One region of the Levilactobacillus yiduensis genome, then DNA from elsewhere that is predicted to be linked to it. Evidence: riboswitches for the same ligand, from Rfam matches in the RefSeq annotation. Region 1 holds a riboswitch; each other region holds the start of a gene.
What was found. Region 1 has a riboswitch for thiamine pyrophosphate ahead of thiW (energy coupling factor transporter S component ThiW). Riboswitches for the same ligand answer to the same signal wherever they lie in the genome.

Region 2: it holds a riboswitch for thiamine pyrophosphate, as region 1 does, so the genes downstream of both, NGM66_RS03520 (ABC transporter permease) here and thiW (energy coupling factor transporter S component ThiW) in region 1, are expected to answer to the same signal.
Region 3: it holds a riboswitch for thiamine pyrophosphate, as region 1 does, so the genes downstream of both, NGM66_RS00135 (ECF transporter S component) here and thiW (energy coupling factor transporter S component ThiW) in region 1, are expected to answer to the same signal.
Region 4: it holds a riboswitch for thiamine pyrophosphate, as region 1 does, so the genes downstream of both, thiM (hydroxyethylthiazole kinase) here and thiW (energy coupling factor transporter S component ThiW) in region 1, are expected to answer to the same signal.

What each region holds. Positions count from the first base shown of each region.
Region 1 covers NZ_JAMXAZ010000016.1:26,543-33,807, forward strand. Annotated here, with positions in the region: gene NGM66_RS09510 (sensor histidine kinase) at 172-1,221, shown strand; gene NGM66_RS09515 (response regulator) at 1,214-1,867, shown strand; gene NGM66_RS09520 (hypothetical protein) at 2,157-2,966, opposite strand; TPP riboswitch at 3,098-3,197, shown strand; gene thiW (energy coupling factor transporter S component ThiW) at 3,268-3,777, shown strand; gene NGM66_RS09530 (hypothetical protein) at 3,829-4,368, opposite strand; gene NGM66_RS09535 (MFS transporter) at 4,413-5,597, shown strand; gene NGM66_RS09540 (TetR/AcrR family transcriptional regulator) at 5,730-6,245, shown strand; gene NGM66_RS09545 (ABC transporter permease) at 6,248-7,265, shown strand, end outside.
Region 2 covers NZ_JAMXAZ010000004.1:51,927-59,191, forward strand. Annotated here, with positions in the region: gene NGM66_RS03505 (heavy metal translocating P-type ATPase) at 1-1,285, shown strand, start outside; gene NGM66_RS03510 (DMT family transporter) at 1,792-2,727, opposite strand; gene NGM66_RS03515 (FusB/FusC family EF-G-binding protein) at 2,942-3,589, opposite strand; TPP riboswitch at 4,382-4,487, shown strand; gene NGM66_RS03520 (ABC transporter permease) at 4,545-5,297, shown strand; gene NGM66_RS03525 (ABC transporter substrate-binding protein) at 5,294-6,298, shown strand; gene NGM66_RS03530 (ABC transporter ATP-binding protein) at 6,301-7,035, shown strand; gene NGM66_RS03535 (sugar O-acetyltransferase) at 7,094-7,265, opposite strand, start outside.
Region 3 covers NZ_JAMXAZ010000001.1:23,611-30,875, reverse strand. Annotated here, with positions in the region: gene NGM66_RS00160 (hypothetical protein) at 49-222, shown strand; gene NGM66_RS00155 (hypothetical protein) at 732-1,094, opposite strand; gene tenA (thiaminase II) at 1,185-1,829, opposite strand; gene NGM66_RS00145 (energy-coupling factor transporter transmembrane component T family protein) at 1,849-2,502, opposite strand; gene NGM66_RS00140 (ABC transporter ATP-binding protein) at 2,499-3,911, opposite strand; gene NGM66_RS00135 (ECF transporter S component) at 4,356-4,922, opposite strand; TPP riboswitch at 5,010-5,100, opposite strand; gene NGM66_RS00130 (D-alanyl-D-alanine carboxypeptidase family protein) at 5,323-6,492, shown strand; gene NGM66_RS00125 (D-alanyl-D-alanine carboxypeptidase family protein) at 7,084-7,265, shown strand, end outside.
Region 4 covers NZ_JAMXAZ010000017.1:34,852-42,116, reverse strand. Annotated here, with positions in the region: gene thiE (thiamine phosphate synthase) at 480-1,133, opposite strand; gene thiD (bifunctional hydroxymethylpyrimidine kinase/phosphomethylpyrimidine kinase) at 1,133-1,948, opposite strand; gene thiM (hydroxyethylthiazole kinase) at 2,546-3,334, opposite strand; TPP riboswitch at 3,505-3,609, opposite strand; gene NGM66_RS09855 (oxidoreductase) at 3,657-4,493, opposite strand; gene NGM66_RS09850 (ABC transporter permease) at 5,085-5,843, opposite strand; gene NGM66_RS09845 (ABC transporter ATP-binding protein) at 5,840-6,490, opposite strand; gene rlmD (23S rRNA (uracil(1939)-C(5))-methyltransferase RlmD) at 7,089-7,265, shown strand, end outside.

The DNA of each region.
Region 1 (7,265 bases):
CTTTTTATGTGCAACGGCACAAGAAACGCCAATAACTGTAACCGCTTTAATGACGATATGGTATACTACAGGGATAGGAAGGTAGGCCGCTAAACGGTTATGACCATTGTTGATTAACGGCAATCTACATATTTTAAGTAGTCAACCAGAAATAGGACAGGAGGATGGGCTTTGAATGAGAACGAGAAGTGGATCACGCGTTACTTTGAAAATGCCCCCGTTGCCATTATTTTATTCCGAGAAGATGAGATGTTAGCGTGTAATCAGGCAGCGCGGTGTTTGAAAGCACAGTTGAACTTTGATCCGCATTACTTATATGAAATTGCGCAAGCGGCAGTCGACCGGCAAGGACAGCCTGTAACGGATTGCCCGACCTGTGAAGTTGTCAAGCAGATGCACGAAGTAGTGGTCCCGGTCTTGGCCGAAGAAGATGATTCGGTCGATGCGGGGTATTTGATGTTTTATAAAGCGCTGGACACAGCGGCGCACATCACTTCCTTAACGTTAAAGAGTTGTAGTTCAGTCAATCGGGGCTTGCGGTTGGCGCAACACGACGAGATCAATCGCGTCGTCGTACGGGCCAACGAGGCCGACCGTCATCAAATCTCGGCGGACTTGCACGACAATATTGCCCAAGGGTTGTACTTTGCGACGACCGGGGTCAAACGCTTGGCGAGTGGTGAATTGAGCGCTACTGAGCGGGCTGATCAAGCGGCGGCCATTACGCAGCAGTTGCAGGCCACTTTGGCGGAGGTCAAGAACATGGCGCTGACGGTACGGCCGTCCGTCATGGATGACTTCGGCTTGTTCGCGGCATTGCGGGCACTGGCGACGCGGCTACAAGCCACCACTGGCATTCAAATTTCGGTGAGTGGCAACGCGGCCCCAGAAAAGTTGTCTAGCGCGATTCAAAGTGCGATGTATCGGGTGGCACAAGAGGCCATCAATAACGCCTTGAAACATGCTAATGCCCAAGAAATTATGATTTTATTGGTCGAGCACCATCACTTCATAACGCTACAGATCATTGATGATGGGGATGGCTTTGACGTCAGTCAACACACGCAGTTCAACGGCCATTCGCTTGGTCTGAGTGACATGCGTGACCGCATCAGAGCGCTCAATGGGGTCTTTACGTTAAATTCGCAACCGGGAGCGGGTACTACCGTGCAGGTCAAGTTCCCCGTTTGCACGAGTAAGGGGAGCCTACAAAATGTATAAAGTCTTAGTAGCGGATGACCACGCCATCGTGCGTGAAGGGTTGAAGAATATTATTGACCAACAGGCGGATTATCAGGTGGTTGCGGAGGCCGCAAATGGTAACGATACGTTTGCTCGGGCTGGTCAGGGTGATATTGATATTATTATCATGGACCTGAGTATGCCGCCGGGCGAAAGCGGACTGGTCACGACTAAACGAATCCACAATCAGTATCCCAAGATCTGGATCTTGATCCTGTCGATGCATGGTGAGGAAGATTATGTCGATCAAGCCATTAAGAATGGGGCGGCGGGCTATGTTTTGAAGAGCTCGCCAGATGCGGAAATCATTAATGCCATCACGACCATCGTTACTGGCCGACATTACGTGGACGAGAACGTGATCCTGTTGAAGTCAGACATTGAGAATATCTTGTCTGACGTGGACAAGACGAACCTGTGGGGACACAGCCCGCTATCCAAACGGGAGCGGGAGGTCATGCCCCTGGTGGCGCTGGGGTATTCCAATAAGGAAGTCGCGGCCAAGCTCAACATCACCACGAAGACGGTTGAGGCCCATAAGGCCAGCATTATGCGCAAATTGGAACTGAATTCTCACGTGGATCTGGTACGGTATGCAATTCATCATAAGCTAATTGAATTTTAGAGACACGACAGCGTCCGGGAGAGATTCCCAGACGCTGTTTGAGCAAGATAAGCAAGCCAGCAAGTGAACCCAGCTGCTAGGGGTGAGAACAGCTGGTTGGTTCAGTATACCAGACTGTCAACCGTTTGTGGGGTGCGTTAACTAGTAACCTGGTTGGGGGTTAATTGGTCTCTGGGGTTAGCGATTTGACGAAAAGGGGCTTGATTACCTGGCGTTCCTAGCGTGAATAGCCATAAAAATGGCAATAAAAAATGATGGCGGCCGTTAAAAGTCGTCATCATTTTGTTAATTAGCTCATATATAACGTATATTGTAAATGAGGCGTGCCGGCAGTCAGACTGCCGCTCAGCTTCACGTCCAGGAGGTACGTTTTGGCGTGATGAGCGTCCAGAGCCTGCTCAATCGTTTGGACCAGTTGGACACCCAATTGACCCTTCCCCGTGGTCTCTAAGGTTGCGTCGCCCTTCTTCGGATCGATCAATTTGGCCAGGTGTAAGACGTTGTCCTGGCTGGCATCCGAGATGGTCGTAGGGTCGAGACCCTTGATGCGGACCAGGTTGATGACAGCGGCGTAAGACATTTGTGCCGGTGTCAGGTCGTTGGACCGGTAGTAGTCGAACATCATGGCCAACTGGTTATTGTAGTCGTAGCCATCTTTTTGGAGCTTAGTGATCATGAAGTTTTTCAACGTTCTGTCATCGCCGTTGGTCAATTGCGACGACAATTTTAGCCCATCAGTTGTGAGTTGTTGGCGCCGGTAAGTCCCGGATTGTAAGAAGCCGTGCCAGACCCAACCAGCCGTTCGCTTATTCTTGCTGACCACGTAATAGTAGCGGGCCTTATGGGTGCCGTGAATGAACAGCGCCGTTTGTTTGACGACCCAGGTCGTGTGCGGATAATTCTTGAGATTATGTAGCTTGCGTGAGTGCGACCAGTTCCAAATGGTATGTGATTGGCTGTTCTTGTTGTGGTAGTACATCGGACCGGTCTGAAACGTGATGTGGTCGGCCATCGTGTAGCGACTGGCGTGTGCCGTGGCTGGTAAAATAAGACCGCAAAACAGTGTGGCGGCCGTGATGGTAACAATCTTTTTAATCATCGAATCCCCTCCGCCACTTAGTATACCAGACCGAAAACAATTCGGCGGAATAATCGCATAAACTGCGAATCAGTACAGCATATTATGAGTTGCAATTGCCGGCCAGACCCGGTATAGTTGGGCACAACTAAAAAAGACACTAGGGGTGCCAGTGTGGCTGAGATGGACCAAGTCCAATCCCTTCGAACCTGTTGAGTTCATACTCGCGTAGGAAAGTGGTCGGTCTACTGGGTCATCAGGAAAGCCGTCGTCGTGGGGAACGGGGACTTTTTTGGTAAATCTAAGTAGGGATGTGGGTATTATGTCGAAGAAAGTCTATCCGATGACGCTGACCGCCATGTTGGTGGCCTTAGCGGTAATCGGTGGGAGTGCCTTTTCATTTGCCATTGGGGTGGCCAAAGTCGCGCCAGTGCAACACTTGATCGATGTCGTAAGCGGGGTCTTACTGGGACCGTGGTGGGCCTTGGCCCAGGCCTTCTTGACCTCGGTGATTCGTAATATCATGGGAACCGGGACCGTTTTGGCCTTTCCGGGTAGTATGATTGGGGCCTTTTTAAGTGGCTGGCTGTTCCAGCGAACAGGTAAGTTACTGGCCGCTGCGCTGGGTGAGCTGGTGGGGTCTGGCATCTTAGGGGCCTTTGTAGCCTATCCCGTGGCGGCTTGGCTGATGGGGACAACGGGGGCAATCTGGTTGTTCCTGCCGAGCTTCTTTATGAGTGCGCTGGTCGGCGTGATTATCGGCTACGCGTTACTGAAGGCCATGTGGCCAACCGTAATCGCACCGCGGTTGCACAAATTGCAGGGCAAATAAAAACGCGTGCGTAGCGGCGATTGCCGTTACGTACACGTAGGATGCTCTCGTTTATTTTGCCAATAGATGCGCGCTCATCTTGGTCTGAAACTGTAATTGATAGGACTTACCAGCTTGCGCGATGAAGCGGTGACCAGCTCGTTTAGTCCCATATTTTTGTAGCGTGACGGTTTTTCCGGTCCGCTGCAGCTTGGTGTAAGACCAGGTCTTGTCCAATCGATCATAGGCTCGCAGCCGATATTGCTTCCCGGTTTTCCGGTAGGCTAAGCGATTGCCGCCATAGTCGTGATTGCCGTAGTCGTACATGACGTACAGCCACTTGGGCGTGAGAATCATGGCGTTATTCGTGACGGTCGTGTCGTGGCCCTTTCGTTGGACCCGCGGCTTGGCGTACCACACGCCGCGCATGACTTTAGGCGTCCCCGTGGTCCATTTCGCTGCCTGCGCCGTGGTGGTGCCGCTGACGCCGATGGCCAGACCTAAAGCCAGGATGGTACCTGTTAGTAATTTGTGCAAATTAATCCCCTCCGATAGTGCCAGTATATCAAATTTTTCACGTAACCGGTACCATCGACGAATGGTGGTAGCCATTTTCTAGCAAAAGTTCTAAACTTTTGTTAGGAGGGATTTGCGAAGTGAAAGAGCAAGCAACATTATCCAAGAAAACCATTTTATTGATGGCGGTGGTGACCGGGGTCATCGTCGCCAATCTGAACTTTATTCAACCGATTGAAAACCTGATTGCCGCAGACTTTAATTTGTCTAAGGCCGTCGTTGGGATGCTGGCGATGGTCACACAACTGGGTTATGCATTTGGTCTGTTACTGATTGTCCCCTTGGGAGATATTTTTGACCGCTATCATCTGATTCAGTTCATGATGGTACTGTCGATTGGATCCTTATTACTGGCCCATTGGGCGCCGAACGCCGGCATCTTTGCCGTGGCGACGGCGCTGGTGGGGATCACCTCGGTGGCACCACAGATCATCATCCCCTATGCCGGGTATTTAGCCCCTGGCCTGCAGCGGGGCAAGGTGCTGGGCATCGTGCTCAGTGGGCTACTGACGGGGATCTTGTTGTCACGGTCCTTCAGTGGTTTACTAGGGAGCATCATGCCGTGGCAAGACATTTACTTGGTTGCAGCGGCCATCGACCTGATCTTCCTGATCGTCGTTCACTTTCAATTACCCCATGACGAACGAGGTCATCAGGATTTGAAATACTGGCCGGTCATTCGGACGCTCCCCAAGTTATTCGCGACCCAGCGGCCTTTACGTGGGGCAGCCATCAACGGCTTTTGCATGTTTGGCATGTCCAACGTGCTCTGGTCCACGTTAGCCTTTTACTTGGCGGCACAATACCATCTAGGTAGTAACGTTGCCGGGTTGCTGGGACTATTGGGTATCGCCGGCGTTTTGGCGGCTCCCGTGATTGGGACCATGGTCGATCAACGCTCCCCACGGTTGACGGTGGGGCTGGGGATGCTCTTTTCCGGTGTCGCCTTCGTGATCTTTTGGCTGATTGGCCACTGGATTGGCGGTCTGATCATCGGCATCGTCTTGCTGGACCTGGGAACCCAATTCAGTCAAGTCTCCTGCCAAGCCATCGTCCAATCCTTGAATCGCCAGCAGAGTAGCCGTAACAACTCTGTCTTCATGTTCAGCTACTTTTTAGGTGGGTCCATTGGCACGTTGTCGGCCACCTGGGCGTGGAGTCACGCCGGTTGGCTAGGCGTCTGTGGCGTTGCGGTCGTCTTCTTACTTATCGCGATTGCCGGCCACCTGATCATCGGTGAACCGAAACACTTAGCTACTGATTGAACGAAACTCGTCGCATAGTCGGCGGGTTTTTCTTTTGAGTAAAAGTTGACACGGTGTCACCCACGTGCTAAACTACAGGCATCGATTAAAGTGACACCGTGTCACTCTCGGAACGAAAAGGAGCGAAAACCCATGCCAACCCAGACATTTGACCATTTAAATGCAGAGAAAAAAGACCGCGTGATGGCGGCCCTACTACAAGAATTTTCAGCACACAGCCTAGCCGACGCCCAGGTGGCGCGAATCGTTTCAGCCGCTGGCATTGCCCGTGGCGCGTTTTATAAATATTTTGCTGACCTAACGGATGCCTACCAAACACTGTATCGCGTGGCTATGGCCGCCGTTCATCAAGGCGTGCCGACCGCACCCCAGGGGCCGTTTGACCCGCAGCGCTACTACCAAGCGGTGACGGCATTTCTGACGCACTTCACTGGTAGCCAATACGATGAGCTCATTCAACGCCACTACGGGGAGAACGAAAGCCTTTTACCGGCGCGGCCCGTCCCGACGGACTTACCCGCCGCGGACTGGGCGGCCATGATCCTCAGTCACGCCACGATTAAGGCCGTGATGTTGCGGCCAGATACGCAAGCGGCCGAACTGGCCCGGTTCCAGCAGGCACTGCAACTATTGGCGAAGGAGGCCTGAACATGTTTTTAGCGTTAAAAGAAATTCGTCACGAAAAATTGCGTTACGGTTTGATTGTGGGGATGGTCGTGTTGGTGAGTTATCTGGTCTTCGTGTTGAGCGGCTTGGCATACGGCCTCGCGCAGCAAAACACGCAGGCCATCAGCAGCTGGGGCGCGAGCAAGATCGTGCTCAACAGTGATGCGAATGAGAGCCTGTCGCAGTCGCTACTGACAAAGCAGACGACAGCTAAACTTAACATGACTGCTAACGAAGCCTATATCGGCCAGGCGGGCGTCGTGGCCAAGGCGGCTGGTCAGCCAAAATTATCCGCGCAGTTCATGGGGTTGCAAGCCAACCAATTCGTGGCGCGCCGTCTCCAGGTTACCAGTGGTCATAAACCAACGACATCCCGGCAGATTCTGGTCGACGATAGCTTTCATGACAACGGCTACCGGTTGGGCGACCGGGTGAGCCTGAATGCCGCCGATGGTAAGTATGAAATCGTCGGCTTTACCCACAACGCCAAGCTGAGCGTGGCACCGGTGATCTACGGGTCCCTGGGCACCTGGCGGACGTTAAGCCACGTGACTGCCAACTTTAAGGCCAATGGGGTGGTGTCCAACAATGCCCAGTTTGCCCCGAAGACGGCCGGTGTGCAGACCTTGACGCGCCAACAATTTATTAATAAATTGCCGGGCTATTCAGCGCAGAACACGACCTTTACCTTCATGATTGCCTTTCTGATGGTCATCGCGATGGTCGTAATCGCCGTGTTCCTGTACATTTTAACCATGCAAAAGTTGCCGAACTATGCGGTGTTGCGGGCCCAAGGGATTCCGGCCAGCGTCCTGGTCAAGACCACAATCAGTCAGGCAATGTTGCTGGTCATCGGGGGCCTGGTGATTGGTGCCCTGTTGACCGCGGTGACCGTCTTAGCGCTGCCTGCAGGGGTGCCGATGAGCTTTAACTTGCCGTTGCTCGGGGGTGTCACGGCCGGCATTTTACTGACCGGCGTAATTGGCGCTTTGATTCCCGTTC
Region 2 (7,265 bases), on a different contig from region 1:
GGGAACCGGGGACTCCGGCTACCTGGCCCAAGTCATGAAGCTGATCAGCGACGCCAAGCACGCCAAATCCAAGTCTGAAAATTTGGCCGACAAAGTTGCTGGCTGGTTGTTCTACGCCGCTTTGTTTGCCGGCATCTTAGCCTTCATCGTTTGGCTGACCGTGGCCAACTTGGCCGTAGCTTTACCCGTCGCCGTTGCCGTCTTCGTCATCGCCTGCCCCCACGCTTTGGGCTTAGCGGTGCCACTGGTCGTTTCCCGGAGCACCGCACTTGCCGCACAAAACGGCCTGCTGATTCGTAACCGTAATGCGATGGAACAGGTTAACCAATTAAAGTTTGCTTTGATGGACAAAACCGGGACGCTAACCATGGGTGAATTCAAGGTCAACCACCTGATCAGTTTAACCGCTGATTTGGACGAAACGGCCGTCTTACAACGGTTAGCCGCCTTGGAAAGTGGCTCTAGTCACCCCTTGGCTACGGGAATCTTGACCGCTGCCAAGGCCCGCAACCTCACCGTAACGCCGGCCACCGATACGCATCAAGAAACCGGTTTGGGCCAATTCGGTACGATTGGGGATACCACGTACGGCGTCGTTTCCGTGAACTATTTAGTGCAAAAGCACTTGGATTATGACCACGACCAATTCACGACCTTAGCCGCTGAAGGCAATTCCATCAGCTATCTGGTCGCCGATAATCAGGTCTTGGGACTCGTCGCCCAGGGGGACCAAATCAAGCCCGCCGCCAAAACGCTGGTTGCTTCCTTGAAACGCCAAGGCATCACGCCAGTCATGTTGACTGGGGATAACCAAGAAACGGCCAACAAGGTCGCCGCTAGTGTCGGCATCACGGACGTTCGGGCCCGCTTGTTGCCAGAAGATAAGGAACGTTTGGTTCAAGAATACCAGCAAAAGGGTAAGGTCCTCTTCATTGGGGACGGGGTCAACGATGCGCCTAGCCTGGCCCGTGCCGACATCGGCATGGCCATTGGCTCTGGGACGGATGTGGCCATTGAATCGGCCGACATTATCCTGGTCTCCAGTGACCCGGCTGACGTCATTCAGTTCTTAGACCTGGCCCGCGCCACGCAACGCAAGATGACCGAAAACCTCTGGTGGGGTGCCGGTTATAACCTGATTGCAATTCCACTGGCCGCCGGTGTATTAGCACCAATCGGCTTCATGCTGGACCCAATGGTAGGTGCCGTGGTCATGTCACTGAGCACCATCATCGTGGCTATCAACGCCATGACTCTGAAGATCAAGGATGTGGCAACAGACTAGTTTCGCTCATCAAATAAATTTGTACGCAAAAGGCGTCGTCAATCAACCACTTAGCTGGTTAGTTGGCGACGCCTTTCGGTTGTTTTGAAGGTTAAACGCATGCATACACTATTAAATTTTTCTGGATAACGTACCACTGACTACTGGCTTATTTCAGCGAATTGCCGCTTATCAGTGACACTGAATTGGGCCAGATCTGACCGTAATGCCATTTTGCCAAGAATTAAACCAATTGGTGGTTAAGCACTTCCGTAGCCGAGAGTCTGCCAAATATGAGCTCAGCCGTGGGAGTTCCCTTAGCGGCGCGATTCATGCCGGTTAGGGAACTGGCAACTTTGAGACGCGGTCTTCGGCTTAAAGTTGAGGAGACGAGACCGTCCTTCGGCTCGTCCCGTCGCCCACCGCGTTCCAGCTCATATTTGGCGGGCGGTAGGCGGCCAGCTCAACCTATGTCGCTGTAAATAACCAGTCTTCGGTTGCTACTTTCACTCCTCAGCTACTAAACGCTAATCGACTTTCGTGCGGAAACGGCGAATCAGGCGAAGCATCTGGTGGCCATTTAGTGACAGTGCCATGACCGCCAGAATCACCAGCGTGCCGCCAATCAAGTCGTACTTGGTCAGCTGAACGCTGAGAAACATCACGGAGAAGACCGTCGCCGATAGCGGTTCGAAGGCGTCTAGCAGACTGGCCGTGGTCGGTAAGATGTAGGCCAGCGCGTGAGCGAACATCAGAAACGGAATAACCGTTCCAAAAATAATGATGATGCCGATCATGGACCAGCCCGCCCAGGTCAGCGTGATGTGATCTTGCCAGACTGGTCCGAAGATATTTAAGCAGATACCGGCCACCAGTAGCCCCCAACCAGTGACGGATACCGCACCGAATTTTGGCAGTAACGGCCGCGGAAGCAGCGTGTTGGTTGCCACCCCGATGGCGGACAGGCCACCCCAGAAGAGAACGACCGGCGAAATAGCCAGGCTGTTTAAATGGCCATGGGTCACGATCAATAGCGTGCCCACAAAGGCCAGCAACATGCCGCCAGCTTCCGGTCGCGTCGGCGTGACGTGTTTAAATAACAGGAAGTAAATACTAATGATGAAGGGTCCCAAGAACTGAATGATGGTCGCAATCGGGGCGTTACCAAACTTGACGGCCTCGAAGTAACAGAGCTGAACGGGCACCAACCCTAACAAACCGTAGCTGATGACCCGCAGACCGGTCGCCTTTTGTCGCCAGATTTCAAACGGCTTGACCCCAATCACTTGGCCCAAGACCAGCAAAATAATACCGGCCGTGATCATCCGGACCTGCGTCAGCCACAAGGCCGTCACATGGGGATTCAACCCAAATAACGTGCTCGCGGCCACCCCGGAGATCCCCCACAAGATGCAGGCCACGCTGGCGAGTAAGACCCCGCGTAAATGATGTTGTGGCGTCATGACCGCGCCACCTTGATTTCTGCAAATGCTTGTAACATAGTCATTTCCCTCTCACTCTTAAATTCACAAAGCAAGATTCATTATAACAAATCTAATCGTCAATCCCGGCCGACTCAGGGAAATTTCACCAAGTTCTTAGGGTGAAGCGCTTTCTCATTGCCGCTCAAAAAGGCCCCCGTCACGACAGTTGTCGTTGGGAGGCCCGATTCACTCTTTATTTTTTCGGCCGCACGACCGCAATGAAGTCGGCAAGGCCTTGGGGATCAGTCAACTGGCGGTTGCATTGCGCACTGTCGCGGCAAATGTAATTGCCGTTACGCGTGTAGCTTCCCAGTCCCGAGCGCTTGGTCGTCGAGACGAATAGCGACACGTTGCCAATCGTGTGGCAAATGCTGCAGACGCCCTTGACCACTTGTGGGGCGAGGTCGCCTTGAATGCCGATCAGCCGATCCTGATACGGCGCCACCAGGTATTTCTTCTGGTTACCGCCGTCGTTCCAACCCAGATACGTGAGCTGGTGTAAGTTCAAAGTCGCCCATTCCGGCTGTTTGAGCTTCTTCACCTTACGAAATAGCTTGCTTAACTGCTTGGTCGACAATTCCGGAAATGGTACCACTAGGGGTTCTAGCAACGGCACAATCTCAGCTGCGGCCTTACGGGTCAACCGATCCGGCTGCAGGCGCGTCAAGAATTCTTGCACGGCTGGTTCGGCCAGCGGCACTAAGGGCTTGATGCGCTCCAGTGTCGTATCCCGAACGACGCGGCGCATGTGCTTGTCATTTACCGAAAGATAGGCGCTCACTAAGGCGTCGATCTGTTGTCTGATATAACTATATTCGTAGGCGGTGATTGTCGGTTTCATGTTTATTTTTTCCTTTCAGATTCAAACCTGACACTTCTCTGAAAGGTCTTGCAGAAAAGTGTCCCTAACTAGCAGCACTTTTCCGTACAAATAACGATGCCATCATCGTCGATCATCTCCTTGCATTCAGCCATTTTAGCTGAAGTGTTAGTAGTATACCGCAATCACACGGTCTTGCGCAAGAAAAAGAGGCCTCGCGTACACGAAGCCCCTACTCTCAGCTTTCGAACCTCCTGTCATCTCGATTTGATGGTAGTCGTCTGACATGGTCCGTTAATTTTCTCTCAAAGCTGAGATTTCCCAAGCCACGTTATGCCCCGTGACTTTGGGTCTATTTTACGATAACTCCTGACAACTTCTGTGCTTGAGGCCCCAGTTAGCTTAGCGAGTAAATTAAGAGGTGCGACCTGTGTTGGTGTGAATTGTCTGGTGGCGGTGCGGCTCATAGCGGGGACTGGCCACCTACCGTCCGCCAAATATGGGTCGGAGCGCGGTGGGCGGACTCTCGGCTACTGGTGTGCTTGCCAATAATAATCGATTTATCCTTCAATCGTTTGCCGACAGCCTTAAATAAATTGCACATAGTATTGATATTTATTCATAGGTGTTATTTTTATAAAATTATTGATATATCGACGTTTATAAATATCATTATAAAAAGAAAATTTGTGTGCACCAACTGCGAGAATCCCTGTAAATCCAGCACTACCAGTCATATTTCGAAGAATCCCGTACAATTTTAGAAAATTAAGTTGTACCCCGCTTTTCGCCATGCTATACTAAATCCAACTTAAAAAGTTTCTGGGGATACCGTTAAACGGCACGAGAGTAAGTTGTGAACTTTGACCCATTGAACCTGTCAGCTAATACTGGCGTAGGGAGGAACGCACGGATGCTTCATCTGGCGGCAACGACTCCCCAGATGAAGCTTTTTTGTTCAAGAAAGGAGGCTGTTATGGCACGTAAACTCTATCCCTTAGGCAGTCTCGTGATTCTCCTCGTGACTTGGCAACTCGCCGTGACGCTCTTTCAAGCGCCAGCGTTCATTTTGCCCAGTCCCGTTGCCGTCATGCAGGCGCTTCAAGTTGATGCTGGCGGATTACTAGCCAACTCCTGGGTCACGCTTTACGAATCACTGATTGGCCTGGGGATTGCCTGCGCCCTGGCCTTCGTGACGGCGCTGGTCATGGATCGCTGGCAACTAGTCCACCAATCATTTTACCCACTGCTGGTCATCTCACAGACGCTCCCCGTGATGGTTCTGGGCCCGCTACTGAGCCTGTGGTTTGGCTTTGGCATCACGCCCAAGATCATTCTAGTCATCTTGATGAGCTATTTTCCCATTATCGTGGCATTTTCGGAGGCGCTGGGGAAGGTCTCAACCGAACAGATTCGCTTCTTGCAGACCATGGGCGCCAAGAGCTGGCAGGTCTATCGCATTCTCAAGATTCCCCAAGGCATGCAAGGCTTCTTCGCTGGCCTACGCATTGCCGCCACATATTGCGTCAGCGGCGCCATCATCGGAGAATGGCTCAGTGCCGAAGCCGGCCTGGGCTACTACATGATTCGGGTGAAGAACGGCTACCAAATCGACAAGGTCTTCGCCGCCATTTTCTGCGTCATCATATTAAGCCTGGCCCTCAATGGGGTCACGCAAGTCCTACAAAAAGGCTACTATCGCCTATTAATCCAAGGGAGAAAATCATGAAATTATCCAAGCTCTGGCTTCTCGTTCCTGTACTGCTATCGCTTACGGCCTGTGGCAACAGCCAAGACAAGGCCGCTAATTCCAAATCAGCTAAGAAATTGACCAACATTTCCATCGTGTTAGATTACGTCCCCAATACCAACCACACCGGTCTGTACGTGGCCAAGGACAAGGGCTATTTCAAGGATGCCGGTCTGAACGTGAAAATCATCGAGCCCGGTGACAACGCGACTAGCATTGGAATGGTCGGCGCCAACAAGGCCCAATTTGGCGTGAGCTACCAAGAAGATGTGACTTACGCCCACGCCGACGGTAAGAATATTCCAGTCAAGGCGATTGGGACGATTTTAAAGCACAACACGTCCGGCTTCGTCTCCAAGGCCAACAGTGGCATCACCTCACCCAAGGACTTCGCGAACAAGACCTACGCCGGCTGGCAAACACCGAGTGAAGAGGCCGTACTGAAAGCCGTCATGCGTAACGCTGGCGTTAATCCGAAATCCCTGAAGATTGTGGGCGCGACTGGCGACGGTCCCAAGAGTCTGGGAAAGAAAAACGACATTCAGTGGTGGTTCCAAGGCTGGGACGTGATTCGCGCCAAAAATGACGGTATCAAGGTCAATTACATGCCACTACGCAAGTTGGACAAGCGGCTAGACTACTACACACCGGTCATCATCACGAACAACACCCAGCTACAAAAGAATGACAAGATCGTCAAAGCCTTTATGGCGGCCACGAAGAAGGGCTACCAAGATGCCATCGCTCATCCCAAGGCTGACGCACAAATCCTGCACAAGTACGCCAAGGACAGTGACCTCAGTTTCTTAGAGGACTCGCAAGCCTTCCTGTCCGCCAACTACACGGATAACGCTACGAAATGGGGCCAAATGGATGCCAAAGTTTGGGACAACTACACGGGCTTCATGAAAGAATATGGCCTGATCAAGAAGGCCATCCCCGCCAAGACGCTCTACACCAACCAATACGTCGGTGACTAGCCATGACCATCACGCTTGAACACGTTGCCCTTACGCTAGACGACTTAGAGATCTTACGCGACGTGACCGCCACGATTGCGGACAACAGCTTCGTTTCGCTGATTGCACCCAGCGGCGCCGGCAAGTCGACCCTCTTGAAATTATTGACGGGCTTATTGACGCCGACCGCGGGAACGCTAACCGTGGCAAACCAGCCCATTACTGGGTTGAACACCACGTTCAGTTACCTGCCGCAAACGGACATGTTGTTGCCCTGGTATGACGTGGACCAAAATATCACGTTGTACCAGCGCATCAATCATCTCCCTATCGACCACGACCGCGTGACGGAACTGTTGACGCTGTTTGGCCTGGTGGACTACCGCCATTTTCTGCCCCATCAGTTATCTGGTGGCATGCGGCAACGGGTCGCCCTGTTGCGGACCATGTTGAACCCGGCGGACTACCGCTTGTTAGACGAGCCGTTCGGCGCACTGGACGCCATGACGCGGGGCTTGATGCAAGACTGGCTATTGAGCCTGCCGGCGGCGCTTCAAAAGACCACCCTGCTGGTCACTCACGATATTGAGGAGGCCATTTACCTGTCGGACCGCATCTTAGTTCTATCGGCACGACCGGCTCACTTGATTCGCGACATCGCGCTGACCCCCACCACTCGTGACCGACAATGGCTGGCGACCCAAGCGCCACTCAAGGCCGAGATTTACGACCTGTTGCGTGGCGACGAACAACTTTAAAACGTTAAGCAAACGAAGCACCTGGGCTGTCCACTCCCGGGTGCTTCGTGTCTACATATTATTCATCACTCAGCGAACGAATCGCTTTGGCCGGCACGCCACCAACTAACGTGTTCGCCAGCACATCCTTGGTGACCACGGCGCCGGCCGCAATCACCACGTTATCTCCAATCGTAACGCCTGGCATAATGGCAACCTTCCCGCCAATCCAGACGTCGTTGCCAATCGTC
Region 3 (7,265 bases), on a different contig from region 1:
TAAGCTAGTTATTAGATTATTTTAGTAAGCTGACTGTGAGGTGGCAGGGTGAATTTAAGACATATTATTGGCAGCCTCATGGCCGCAGTGATCATTTTGGGCGTCGTGAGTGGCCTTGCCTGGTTCACGATGGGCAAACGCACTGTGACGCACCAAAGTACTACTCCCGTAGGCGTTTTGGACGCCCCACACGTCCGTAATTTTCGGGCTAGTGTGAAATAACGCGGAATTATCCGCCCCGAAGTCGGGTCTCCCGGCTGTGTCATTTTAAACTTTTGGTAATCATTGTGATTACACACTACAGTCACTTGTAGTTTATCAAGCAGGAAAACAGGTCGGCCTTCGGGCAGGCCTGTTTTTCTACACAAAAGTCACGTTGGTATGTAAGGTGACTCAACATTGTCGGGAACTAAAAAGACCTGTCCAGATTAGGATAGGTCTCGTGTGTATTGGTCGTTAATAGGCTTCTCAGTAGCCTGGTACAGAGAGCTGAACTAATTGTTGATTAACGCTTACTCTAGTAGCTGAAACTCTGCCAAATATGGGTTCAGCCGTGGGAGTTACCTTAGCGGCAGGTTTTATGCCGGTTAGGTAACTGGCGACTTTGAGACACGTCTTTCGGCTCAAAGTCGAGGAGACGAGACCGAACTTTGGCTCGTCCCGCCGCCCACCGCGTTCCGACCCATATTTGGCAGACTGCAGGCGGTCAGCACGGACCGTGTCACTAGCGATTAATTAAAATGAAACCAGTCACTCTGATTGCGGCGGACATCACTGCGGATACCGAAGAAGTAGATCAGAAAAGCCGCCACGGCCACACCTAGCACCACCGTCCACAGCCAATTTTGCGTGTGGATGAAGGTGAAGTAGGCAAAGCCCAGGGTGCTGAGGCCAATTAAAATCAAATTAAAGATCAGGTGCTTGCTGTGAATGAAGGCGACAGCAAGCGCCATGACGACGGCACCACCAAACATGTTGTCACCACTTAATTTGCTACCAGGATTGCTGAACAGGGCGTACAACTCAATGGCTGCGCCCAGCGCCACAGCCAGGTAACCGAAAAATTCTAGAAATGTTAAACGTGACGTTTTCAAAAGTGCCACCTGCTTTCTTTCGTACGGTAGCTCCATTATAACGCTCGTTTAACCGGTTGAAAATACAGATGCTGCGTTAGCACCAGTCACTTACCACTTTTCTTGGTCCAACGCCATTTGCCAGAACTGTAATTCATACCAGCTGCTCTTTTTGAAAATCTCTAGTAGGGCGGCCGTGTTATCTGGCGTGGCGACATAGTTGGCTAAGGCCAGCTGATCGTGCATGGAACTGGTGTAATCATCGGCGTTATAGGTGTCAATCCAAGATTGATAGATGGGGACTGGAGAACCCGTGCCCGCCAACGCCTGACCAATTTCCGCGTACAGCCAGTAACATGGTAACAGGCCAGCCACGGCACCCGCGGGCCCCTGAGTCATCAGCGACCGGTAAATGTGGCTGATGTAGGCGTAACAGGTGGGCGCCGGGGACTGTTGGGCAATCTCTTCGGCCGTGACATTGAGGCGGTCGAAGAAGGTTTGCCGGACGGCGATTTCACCGTCGCGTAGACTGGCAGCACCCGCCCGGAGCTGTTTGACAACACGGGGGTCGTTGCTTTGGTCGGCGGCCAGGTCGTGGAGCTTGCCGAATTCGTGTAGGTAGTAATGGTCTTGAATCAAATAATAGCGAAAGGTTGCGGCTGGTAACGTCCCCGCCTGTAGTTGTTGGATGAAGGGATGGCGTTTGGACGCGTCCCAGAGGGCTTGGGCATTGGCGTGCGCTTGATCAGTAAACATACAAAAACTCCTTTATTTTTTAAGGTAGGCCGATGAAGAGACCAACTTGAATGGTCACTAGGCTGAGGGCGAAGAGCCACCAGTCGCGGGACCGTAATGCGACCGTGACTGCGTGGGTGCGTGGCGTCCCTTCCACAAAGCCGTGTGAGGTCATGGCGGCAGCCAACTGGTCGGACCAGTTCATGGCAGCGAGGATGACTTTGAAATACAGTTGCGGCGACCACACGTGCAGCTCCTGACCACGCATCAACGCGGCTGCCCGAATAGTGGCGACCTCCGCTTGGATCTTGGGCATCAAGTTGAATGCGGCCAGAAAGCCGTAAGCGAATTTCGCCGGCAGCTTGGCGTTTTGTTCCAGCGAACGGGTTAGCGTCAGAGGATCGGTGGTCTGCGTGAACAGCCCGCCCATGTAAACGTAAACGAACATCCGCGTGAATAAGACGATGAGAAAGTGGTGGCTGGCCGTGCCTTGCAGGGTCAACGACCAGACCAGGGCGCTGGCGAAGAACAACGGTACCAGCGTCAGCCACAACAGCCGTCTGAGCGTGATGTGATTAAAAAGCATCAGCCCGAGGCTCACGATGATGAGGGCCACGTTGACCGCCCAGACCTGCGTGAAGGACACTTCCAGGGCAATCAACACGACCAGTGCTAATTTCAAACTCGGATTCATGTTGTCGCCTCCTGGTAAGTGAGTTGCTGGTGGTCGAGCGCGAGATGCAGCGTGATCAGGTCGTCCAGGCCGCTGAGTTGGTGGCTGATCATAATCAACGTCAGCTTGAGGTCGCGCTGCACGGTCGTCAAAATCTGCATGACGACTTGAATGGACGCAAAATCCAGGCCCTTCAAGGGTTCGTCCAGCAGTAAGACGTTTGGCGCCATCATCAGCATGCACAGAAGCTGCAACTTCTTTTGCTGGCCACTACTCAGGGAGTAAATAACCTGGTCGACGTGGTTGGCGAGGTGCAGCTGGGTCAAGAGGTCCTGCACCCGTTCCGGTGTGAAGTAGGTCTGGTTGCCGAACTTCTGTGACAACGCCAGTTCCTCGGCCACGGTCACGTTGAGAAATTGGGCGCTGGCCGACTGGAACATCAGGCCGACCTGCCGCGCGTACCGTTTCCGAGAGAGCTTGTGAATGTCTTGTCCATCGTAGGTGATGCGGCCTTGGTAGTTGCCCAGCCGTACCAGGGCACGAAACAGCGTGGATTTGCCACTGCCGTTAGGGCCAGTGATCAGGGTCGCTTGGTGAGCAAACAACGACAGATCCTGTGGCTGTAATAACTGGCGTTGCGCGTGCCCCAGGGCCAGTTGCGTCCCCTGCAGGCTGACGGTGAGGTCGTCTGCGGGCAAGGCCACGTGGGTCAGCCGGAGCTTGTCGGGGGTAAAGGCGGCAAAGCGAGCCTGGGTGGCAGCGGGCGACAACAGGGTCAGTTTACCCGTGTCCAACACGGCCAAGTGGTCCACCCAGCGGTCGTAATTACTCAGATCGTGGTCGGCCAAAATGATGGTCTTGCCGCGTTGCGTACACAACGTGACCAGCTTTTCCAGCAGGGCCAGCCGAGTGGGCGGGTCGATGCTAGCGAAGGGTTCGTCTAGCAAGATGACGTCGCTGTCCATGGCAACGATGATGGCCAGCGCGACCTTCTGTTGTTCGCCGCCGGAGAGTTGCATCAGCTGGCGGTCGCGGAGGTCGGTGATGCCGATGAAGTCCAGCGCAGCCGTGACCTTAGCGGGGATGGCCGCGGGATCGACCTGCTGATTTTCCAGAGCGAACCGTAGCTCGTTGACCACGGTGTCCATGGTGAACTGCGTGCTGGGTTCTTGGAAGAGCATGGCAACGGTCGCGGCACGTTTTGCCGGCGCAATCTGCGCCAACGGCTGGCCATCAAAGGTGATGGCTCCGGCGTCGGGGAGTGGGGTGAGTCCCGCAATCAGCTTGAGTAAGGTGGACTTCCCACCACCGGACACCCCGGTCAGCAGGGAAAATTTGCCGCTGGGAAAGGTCACGTCGAGGTCATCCAAGACCGGCTGCGTGCGTTTGGGATAGGTAAATGTAAGTGCATGAACGGTTACAGTGGCCACGAAAATTCCTCCAATGTGAAACAGGGTTGGTAAAAATAAGGGTAATACATAGATTGTTTACGTTAGCGGTTTCAATTGCGTGGTGATGGGCATTGGCTGAAAAACGGTGCCAACGACCATCGCCAGTTGTGCGAGTAATCTGGTGCGAGCGGGTAGACTCTTGTCTACTGAGGTGATTACTAAACGACAATTCGTTTGGTCCTTAGTGTTGTCTGGCTTTACAGTTGGCTTGGGACAGCGTATAGCTACCAATCGTAGCCGAGAGTGAAGTGAAATCTGGGCTCAGCCGGGGAATTTAGGGGCGATTTTTGCCGCTAAATTGGTGACTTTGAGACGTGATTTTCGGCTCAAAGCAAGGTCCGAGACCGTTCTTTGGCTCGGACCGTCCTCCCCCAGCGTTCCAGCCTAGAATTTCACGTAACGGCAGGCGGCAGCAGTCTCAAGCTACTTAGTGCTGACGTTAGGTAAGACGTGGGCGCGGGCCAGCAGGTTGGTGATCAGCTTGGTCAGCACGCCACCGAAGAGGAAGACGGAAGCACAACGAACCACGAACAAGAGAATCAAGAAGCCGGGATGATAAGCAGCGTAACCACTCCGGAACAGGTCCCAAGCAAAGGTCACAATGGCGGTCGTCAGGCAACTGATGGATAGACTGGCCCAGTTGTAACGCTTGTAGCCAGTGGCGGCGAAGCCAATCTCGGCGCCAATCCCTTGAACCGCACCAGAAATTAAGGTGCTGGCTCCCCAGATGCCGCCTAGAAACATTTCAACCACAGCACCTAGGAACTCGCCAAGTGTGGCGGACCCAGGAATCCGGATGATGAATCCGGCCAAAGGGCCAGCCATGACCCAGATACCTAGTAGAATTTCATTTGCCAAGGGTTGCAGTCCAAACGGGGCCAGTGCGGCCGCTAGAATCGTGTAGACAGGATTAATGATCCAGAAAATAACACCCATAAAAATTGCGAGAATCGTTACCAGAATAATATCGCGGATATGCCAACTTTTCATAAAATGAAGCCTCCTATGAGAGTATTGACGGGGGTGCCCAACGAATAAAAAATCCCCCACTAAAGTTACTTAGTAGGGGTTCATTGATAGCACAAAAGTACGCATTCCCTTCGCTGGTGTTAACCAGAGCAGGTTCAATGGGTTTGATCTCAGCCGCGAGGCACCCCAGTCGTATTTGATTACCCTTAGCGTAACCAATTTAGCGGGTAAATGCAACCGTGACTGGAAATTATTGTGGCCAGTCATTGAGTTGTTCAGGATGGAAACGTTTTTTACAATTCAGTTACAAAGCCAGCCGAAGACATCTAAAGCGGTGAACGTGGCTATCGTGGTTAGGGGAGGCGTGCTATTCTATATAGTTAGTTAGATTAATTATTAAAGGATAGGAAGTATTGAATTTATGAGAAATTTACATCTCAGTCACTGGGCCATGGCAGTTGGCATGCTGGTCGCGCTGGGCGGTACGGCCACAACCACGGTGCCCGCCGAAGCTGCGGCTTATCACACCGTTAGCACTAAGAAAATCAAGAAGACGGCCTATCACAAGAAACACAGTAGCGGGGCCATCTACAATAAAGCGCACACCAAAAAGGTCAGCAGCTTAACGACCCATCCCCACACCACGTGGTACGCCACCAAGCAGGCCACGCTGAAACACGGCAAGTCCACCGGTATTTACCTGTACGTGCAGAATAGTAAGCACAGTGTGAAGGGCTGGATTTGGCACGGCTACCTGAAGAAGGGCAAGGCACCATTTGTCTTGACCAAGGCCAAGGCGGCGGTCGCCATGGACGCCAAGACGGGGAAGGTCGTCTGGTCCAAGCACGCCAACACCGCGCGGCCCATCGCTTCCGTCACTAAAATCATGACATTGTACCTGACACTGAAGAAAATCGATGGCAAGAAGAGTCGCTGGAATCACAAGGTCAAGATTACCAGCCGCGGATTGGTGTCGATGAGTCGGAGCGCCGATTGTGGCGGTTTTCATTTTAAATTAAATCACCGCTACACTGTTAAACAGCTGTATTACGCGGCCTTCCTGGATTCATCGAACAACGCCGCGATTGCCCTGGGCAAATGGGTCAGCGGCAGTAATAGCAAGTTTGTCCGGAAGATGAACGCCCAAGCCAAGTCTTGGAAACTGGGCAGGGCCCACTTTGTCTCGGCATCGGGTCTGGAAAATAGTGACCTGCGGCGCTTCGGCTATGCTTATGGCAAGGCCAACACCAACAAGGTCTCCGCCAAGGACGTGGCGTTGATGGCGCGGCACCTGATAACGGCCTATCCCCGCGTCTTAAAGGACGGCAAGATTGGCTCGATGAAGGTGAACGGCCAAGTTTGTCACAACTACAACAACCTCTTGAAGGGGCGCAAATACTACCGCGCTTCTTTGAAGGTCGACGGCTTGAAGACGGGCTACACGCCAAGCGCGGGCTACTGCTTCGTGGGTACCGGCCACAAGACGGGCAAACACCGCGTCATCACAGTGGTTTTGCATGACATCAACGAGTTCACGGAGACGCGGTCGTTGATGGAACATGCTTACCGGCTGAGTAGTATGAGCAACTAGTTCTGCTATGGGGAACGCCCCCAATTAAAGGGCGGGTGATAACCCGTTCAGCAGCAGTGCACGTGAAACAGGTCAATTGAATCGGTAAACGCGGAATGTCAGGGCGAAAGTAAGGTCCTGGCATTTTTGTGCTTAGGGAAAATTGGCAGATACTTGGCTAGTGTGATAGTGGTGAGACGAATACCGGGCTATCAGCAATGAAGCTGACTGTTTTCTGTGTAGCCGGGAGTTCGCTAGAGATGAGTTCAGCTGTGGGAGTTTTTTTAGCAGCTTGCTGGTTAGAAAACTGGCAAGTTGGAGACGTGGGTTATCTGCTCCAACTTGAGGTCCAAGACCGATTTTTGGCTTGGGCCGTCCACCCTCAGCGTTCCAGCTCATCTCTAGCGAACGGTAAGGCGGCCAGTACCACCCGTGTTGCCGGTTCAATTTCAGATTGATTAACGCCCCAACTGATTATGGCAAGAAGTGGTGGATTACGCGAACGTTACGTCCCCAACAAGTTAGTTACAAAGTCGCACGCAGCCTTGTTGCACCGGGATTGCCCGTGTTAGGGTAGTTGTGGAAGCTTGCACAAGGAGAGGACAATTCATCATGAAAAAACAGCGTATCAAATGGGCCGCACTGGCGGTCTTATTCACAGCGGCAATGGGAGCTGGTATCAGTGCTGAGACTGCCCATGCGGCGGTGTACACCACGGTCTCGACCACGAATGTGACGAAGACCGCGTACCACAAGAAGAGTACGGCCGGTGCCATTTATAACAAGGCCCATAA
Region 4 (7,265 bases), on a different contig from region 1:
ACGAACACTTGTTCTAATTTACAAGGGGAACAGGCAAATTAATTTGTCGTTTTTTATCTGCTAAATGTGATTCATCTCACAATTAGCAGGCGTAAGTCGTAACCAATTTGGGGAAATATTTTGACATTCCCTAAACCAAATCGGTCAGTTAGCTTACTCACCCATTTGGACATTTTATTAACGAATATATTGCAGAATGGTCATATTTTAATAGCTTTTATTTGGTAGTCGTGTTAGAATGTACTTGTGAAGTTAGCCCTAGTCAACTAGCTTCCTCAACTTTGGAACAGGTCTGGTTTGCCGCACTTAAACACGGTGAAATCGGGCCTGTTTTTTGTTGTTTTAGACGATAAAACCGACTGTTACAGGTATTTCAGAGTGGCTAAGACAGCATCCTTACCAATTTAAATGATTTACGGGTCTCCACAAAAAAACACGCCCCCCGTTCAACACAATTTGAACGTGAGGCGTGTCCGTTTCTATTTGGCAAAGGCTTGGCGCATGGCTTGCGTGTCCGCATACGGGTCGGTACTCTGCGTCAACAGGGTAATGACCGCAACGCCCGCCGCTCCGGTCGCCGCAATGGCTGGCAACGACTTGACCGTCACGCCGCCAATCGCCACGATGGGCACGTTGGCCTGTTGCACGAGTGCGGCCAGACCATCGACGCCCATGGCCGGATCCGCGTCGTCCTTGGAAACGGTCGGATAGATGGGACCGCTCCCGATGTAGTCGATGCCGCCGATCTGGTTGGCCGCGGCAACTTGCTCAGCCGTATTGCACGACAACCCCACGAACATCCGCCGACCATCGACCTTTTTGATGACCTGCTGAATCTTCTGGTCGCTCTGACCCACGTGAATGCCGTCCGCATTGAGCAGGATGGCCAGATCCACGTCGTCATCCACGATAAATGGCACATTGGCCTCATGGCATTGCACGCGCAAATCGCTTCCCAGCGCCACCCGCTGCTCCTCATTTAACGTGCTAGCACCCTTGTCTCTGAACTGAAACGCCGTGATACCGGCATCCAGCATGGTCGCTAACACCTTGCGCAAATCTTGACCGGGAACGTCTTGGCTCCCCGCCACAAAATAGGCCCGTAACAGACCTGATTCAAACGTCACTGACATTATTCAGCGCCTCCTTGATTGTAAGCCCAATGATTCAACGGTCCGTGACCGTGGCCGACCGCGATTGGATTGGCGATGGCCGCCGTCACGTAGTCCTTGCCGATGCGAATGGCCGTTTCAAAGTCCTTGCCCTTCGCCAGTTCGGCGGTAATGCAAGACGACAGCGTGTCACCCGTGCCGTGAGTCCGCACCGTATCGACCCGTGGTGCCGTCAGCCAAAATGACCGACCGTCCGCCAATAAGACGAAATCACTGGCCTTGTCCGGCGTGGCTTCGTGACCACCCTTGATGATGATGTTCTTGGCCCCCAAGTCTTGCAGTGCGACTGCCGCCTGTTCCATGTCAGCCGCCGTGGTGATCTTTTGCTCAGTCAAGCGTTCGGCTTCCGGTAAATTCGGCGTCAACACATCCGCCAGTGGGACCAATTCCTCACGTACCGTGGCCACGGCATCATCTGCCAACAACGCCGCGCCCCCCTTGGCAATCATCACCGGGTCAACCGTCAATGGGCCGAATTGGTATTTCTTCAAATTTTCCACGACGCCATGCACGTGAGCCGCATCGGCCAGCATCCCCGTCTTGCAGGCCCGAATCTTCAGGTCGTCCGCCAAAGACGCGAATTGTTCGTCGATCAGCTTTTGCGGCAAGGCCATAAAGTCCTGCACGCCCAGTGTATTTTGCGCGGTTACCGCGACGATAACGGCCGTGGCGAAGACGTTGCGCTCCTGCATCGTCTTCAGGTCAGCCATCACGCCGGCCCCGCCACCGCTGTCCGTCCCAGCGATCGTTAAGGTTTGTGGAAATTCATTTGCCATGGTTACCCATCCCTTCTGGTTCTGTTGCATTTTTTGATAACTTTTAAATTGTGTAGAGCTGCTCGCCTACGGCTGCCAGGAGTTCCGCCTGCTATGGGGGACACCTTCAGCCTGAGAAGCGGGCTTCCGGTTCGCTTCAAAGCCTCGCCAAACCCGCGAGTCTTCGAAGTCGCCCCACGCTGTAGGCTGAGAAAAGACCTCAGCCAACACCGTCGACACAGCTGGCTCCACTCCTGGCCTCCTCCGGCTAATACTTGTGACATTCAGCAACCAAACGTCAGCCCATTGTCTGACCACCAGCGTTGCCGTCTCAAGTAGCCGTTGCAAGCGACCACCACCGGAGCTGTGAGTGGCGCGAAATCTAGGCTCAGCCGGGGAATTTGGCAGCGGTCTGAGCTGACAAATTGGTGACTTTGAGACAGTGGTTTTCTGGCTCAAAGCAAGCGCCGAGACCGCCCTTTGGCTCGGGGCGTCCTCCCCCAGCGTTCCAGCCTAGATTTCGCGCCGCGGCAGGCGGCCAGTTTCCACAATATGCGGAACCCCTGGCAGCCGCAGGCATCTGGTTTCCGCCATTTACACGGTAGGTGACCACCAGTCTTATTCGAAAGCGGCAATGCCTTCGATTTCGGCGACGGTGGCGGTTTGGAGCTTGTCGAGGAGCTTCATGATGAACGTGCCGGCACCCAGGTTTGGCGTGGCGTCTGCGACCAATTGACCGATGGCGGCGAAGACCAGACAAGCCGTTTGGGCCGCCTCGAAGTAGTCATCGGTGACTGCGCAGAAGGCCGCCACGATGCTGGATAGCATGTCACCCGAACCGACGTGGACCTGGAACAATTTCGTTCCGTTCAAGACCTTGACCACCCGTTCGCCGTCCGTGATGACGTCGGTGGGACCGGAGAGGATGACCACGCACTTTAATTTCTGCGCGCAAGCCTTGGCGATGGCCGCCAGATCCCCGGAACCTTCGCCGGCGTCGATGCCCTTCGCTTGCCAGTCGACACCGGCCAGCGCCGCGATTTCGCCCGCGTTACCCCGAATCACGTCGGGATGGAAATCAGCCAACAGGCCGGTCGCCATTTGCATCCGGTATTTGACCGCGCCAACCGCCACCGGGTCGATGACCAGTGGCCGGTGTTGGCGGTTCGCCGACTGACCCACCGCGCGGATCTGGGTGACCTGCGTGGCCGTGACAGCGCCCAGGTTCAGGCACACTGCCCCCGCCAAGCCAACCATTTCGTCCGCTTCGGCCACTTCCTCAGACATGATGGGCGACGCGCCAATCGCGTTGATACCGTTGGCCACGTCTTGGACGGTCACGAAATTAGAAACGTTAAAGACGATCGGGTTTTGCGCCCGCAATTCATCGAGCAAAGTCACTTTCATTGGTGAAATCCTCCCTTGTACTATCTAATTCAGGCCAGCCTACCAGGTATGTGCGCTCGCATTTCTAACAGCCACCTAACTAATTGCGCGGCTGGGACCATGTGAGCGCTTTACATTTGGACAAAATAAAAACGGGAACCGCCTCACGATCAGTGAACCGGTGGCCCGTTGTTGGTGCCACGACACGTTCCCTTCGCAAGTCTGAACTTGACAGGTTCCAAGGGATCACGGTCACCCGTATCTCAGCCCAATCGTGGACACCCCTAGTGTTCTGGTTAAGTTAAGTATAACAGGTTTTCCAGGCATGGCAATGATTCTCGGATTAGCGGGCAAACCGTTCAGCCGCCTCACCAATCACCTGCCACAGGTGGTCGATCATCTTGTCCGACAAGAACCGCCGGGCCACTAAGATCTGACTGCCAGAACCCGCGTGATACCGAGTCTTGGGCCGCCGTGACAGCGCCGCCCGGTCGACCAACCGCGCAATGACACGCGGCTTGCTGGAGAACTGCTTGACCACGGTCAAAATGGCTGCGGCGCGGTCAGCCGTTGGTTTGTACGGCCCCTGCCCCGAGGTCGTGCGTAAATGCTCGGCGGCAATGTCAGCCCACTCGGATTGAATGGCTCCCGGTTCAATGACGACCGTCTGAATGCCCAGCGGCTCAAGCTCCAGGCGCAGGGCGTCCGAGAGACCCTCCAGCGCAAATTTTGACGCCACGTACCAGCTGGCCAGCGGTTGGGCGACCTTGCCGTCTACGGACGTGATGTTGATGATGCGGCCGCTGTGTTGTTGGCGCATCATGGGCAACACGGACTGAATCAGCCGCGCGGCCCCAAAGAGGTTCACGTCAAATTGGTCGCGGGCCTGGTCCATCGGCACATCTTCTAGGGCCCCCATCAAACCATAACCAGCATTGTTGACCAAAATGTCGACCCGTCCCGTTTCACTAACGATGCGGTCCACCACATTTTCCACGCTAATCGGGTCGGTCACGTCTAGGGCTAACGTCGTGATGCCCAAGTCGTCTAGGTCATTCATACGACTGACCCGCCGCGCGCCCGCGTAAACGATGACGCCGTTGCGGTGCAGGCTCCGTGCAATGGCGTTGCCGATGCCAGACGAGGCTCCGGTGACCAGCGCTACTTTTCTATGTGTCATACATATCCCTCCCAATTCGGTTCTACTGTCTTGTCTAAAACGCTTTGTCTCTAGAATAGCGAATTCCCGTAAGCGATTGCAATTAATCTGGCAAATTAGTGCTAACGTCGTTGTCTATCCGCCGTAGCCGGCCCGGGACTCCCACCCTATGGGGAGCGCTTCCAGCCTGAGGAGCGGTCTTCCAGCTCATTTGTGAGCCTCACCAAACCCGTGAGTCTCCCAAACGTCCCGTGCCGTAAGACCGGAAACCCACCGGCCTAACGCCACCGACACAGGGTTCCGTCCCGGGCCGGCTACGGCTCACAACAACATCGCCCACTATTTACCAGCTAGCTGCTTACTGTGCGTCACCACCACGTTTCTTTCTGAGACTTGTCCTCACAGCTGGTGATTGTCGTTTAGCCTTGCCAGCCAGACGCAGAATCCCGTGACAAGGGTGTTAGGTCGGCGTCTTCTGCCGGCCTTACAGCCTGGGACGACTTTGAGATGGCCGGGTTTGGGACAGCTCAAAGCGAGGCCAAAGACCGCTCCTCAGGCTTTGACCGGTCCCCATGGGATGGCCGCGTCTGGCTGGCAAGGCGGAATAAACAGCTAAATCACCAGCTGTTTGCGGTCGTTGTAGAAGCCGCGGTAGGCCCAGTAGCACGCCAGCACCGAGCCAATGCTGGTGGCCGACATCAGCATGAACGTGACCATAATCTGATATTTGATGGCCCGCACCGGGTCGACGCCGGCAAAGATTAATCCGGACATCATCCCCGGCAGACTCACGATACCGACCGTCTTGGCAGAGTCGATCGTCGGCTGCATCCCCGTCTTGATACTGTCCCGTAAAATTTCCTTGGACGCATCCTTCAAATCCGCGCCCAACGCTAATTTTTCCAACACCGCCTGCCGTTCCTGCTTGAACTGGGCATTGAGGTTGCGGTAACACAGGCCAATGGCAACCATTGAATTGGACGCAATCATCCCGGAGATTGGAATCATTTGCGACGGGATGAATTTAATCGCGCCCGCCAGCATCAAAACGCCCAGGGTGACGCCTGTGCTAATGAGGATGGCACCAATGGAAATCGGCAGGGCCCGCGGAATACCGTTGCTTCGCTGTTTCGCGTTATACCCGGCGTTAAAAATAATAATTAAAATTAAAATCGTGGTCAGCCAGATATTATCGACGCGAAACACGTATTTCAACAGATACCCAACCACAAATAGCTGGACGACGGCCCGGATGACACCAATGATCATGTCGCGGTCGATGCCTAATTTTTCCTTCCAGCCAATTGCCAGCGCAATGACGACTAGGCCCAGCGCCAACAGTAAAGATTGATTGTTCACAGCTAAATTCATGCGTTGCCTCCTACGATGCGGCCGTCCTTGACTGTGATCAGTCGTTTGGCCGCGTCGATTTCTGCTTGATCATGGGTGATGGCAATAATCGTCAGGTGGTCCTCTTGGTTAAACCGTTTGATAAGCGACCAGACGAACGCCTTGTTCTCGGAATCCAGCCCCGCCGTGACCTCATCTAAAATCAAGACTTCCGGGTAGACCATCACGTTGCGCAACAGGGCGACTCGCTGGCGCTGACCACCGGAGAGATCTGTGACCGCCTTGTCCAAATCACTGGCGGCCAACCCTACCACCTCCAGGCCTTCCACGGCGCGGTCTTGGTCAAACGGTAGCTGACGAATCTGGTAAGGGAATTGTAAGTTGTCCCGGACTGTGTCGCCAAAAAGCGTCGGCTGCTGAAAGCTATATGATACGCGGCGCCGGTAAGCCACCGGGTCGTAGCTTTCAATGGGCTGGCCGGCAAAAGTCAACTGGCCACTGGTCTTACTGAGGAGTGACGCGATGATGCGGACCAACGTGGATTTACCGCCACCGGATGGCCCGGTCACCGTCACCCACTCCTCCTTGTCAATATTCAGGTTGATGTCGGTTAGAATCGCCGTGTCATCGACCTGGTAGCCCACATTCTCGAGTTCGATCAAACTCATGGCACCTGCTCCTTTCTTGTTCTTTAGCGATCTGTTTCGTGGCACAAAATTAGGGCCGAAACGCTGGGACCACTGATTGCCGGCTGACCCTGGCAGATTGGTCCTTGTCAGTGACAGCGCGTTGCCTCCACTAGAACTAAGCTGATTGTCGCTTAGCAATCCCGTTGTAGCCGAGAGTCCGCCAAATATGGGTTCAGCCGTGGGAGTTCCCTTAGTGGCACGATTCACGCCACTTAGGTAACTGGCGTCTTTGAGACGCGCCTTTCCGGCTCAAAGGCGAGGCGTCGAGACCGCCCTTCGGCTCGACCCGTCCGCCCACCGCGTTCCGACCCATATTTGGCGGACGGTAGGCGGCCAGCTCACACTGTGTGGCCCCAAACCAGCCACCAAAAACATCTGCTTTCATTGTACCGAAACCCCAGCCAATCGCCTACGAAAACGGCTTTTAATTTTGGCCGGCCAAGGTCGCGCGCCCCGGGGGACGTGAAAGTTTGGTATAATGTTCAAGACCGTAAGTCTTTTCGGACTTAATGACTGAATTTCTAAAGAACGATGCGGGTGTCTGGTGTTGACCGGCACCCGGGTCACAGGAGATAAAATGGCAAATTTTGAATCACACAATCACCGTGGCGGCCGCGACCGCTACGCCCACAATGACCGTAACGACCGGCACAGTTACCGGGACCGCAACCGCGACAATCACGGGACTAGCCGTGGCTACAATGACCGGCGCCGCCAAGAACGGGAAAACCCCGGCGTGACCGTGGAAGTCGGC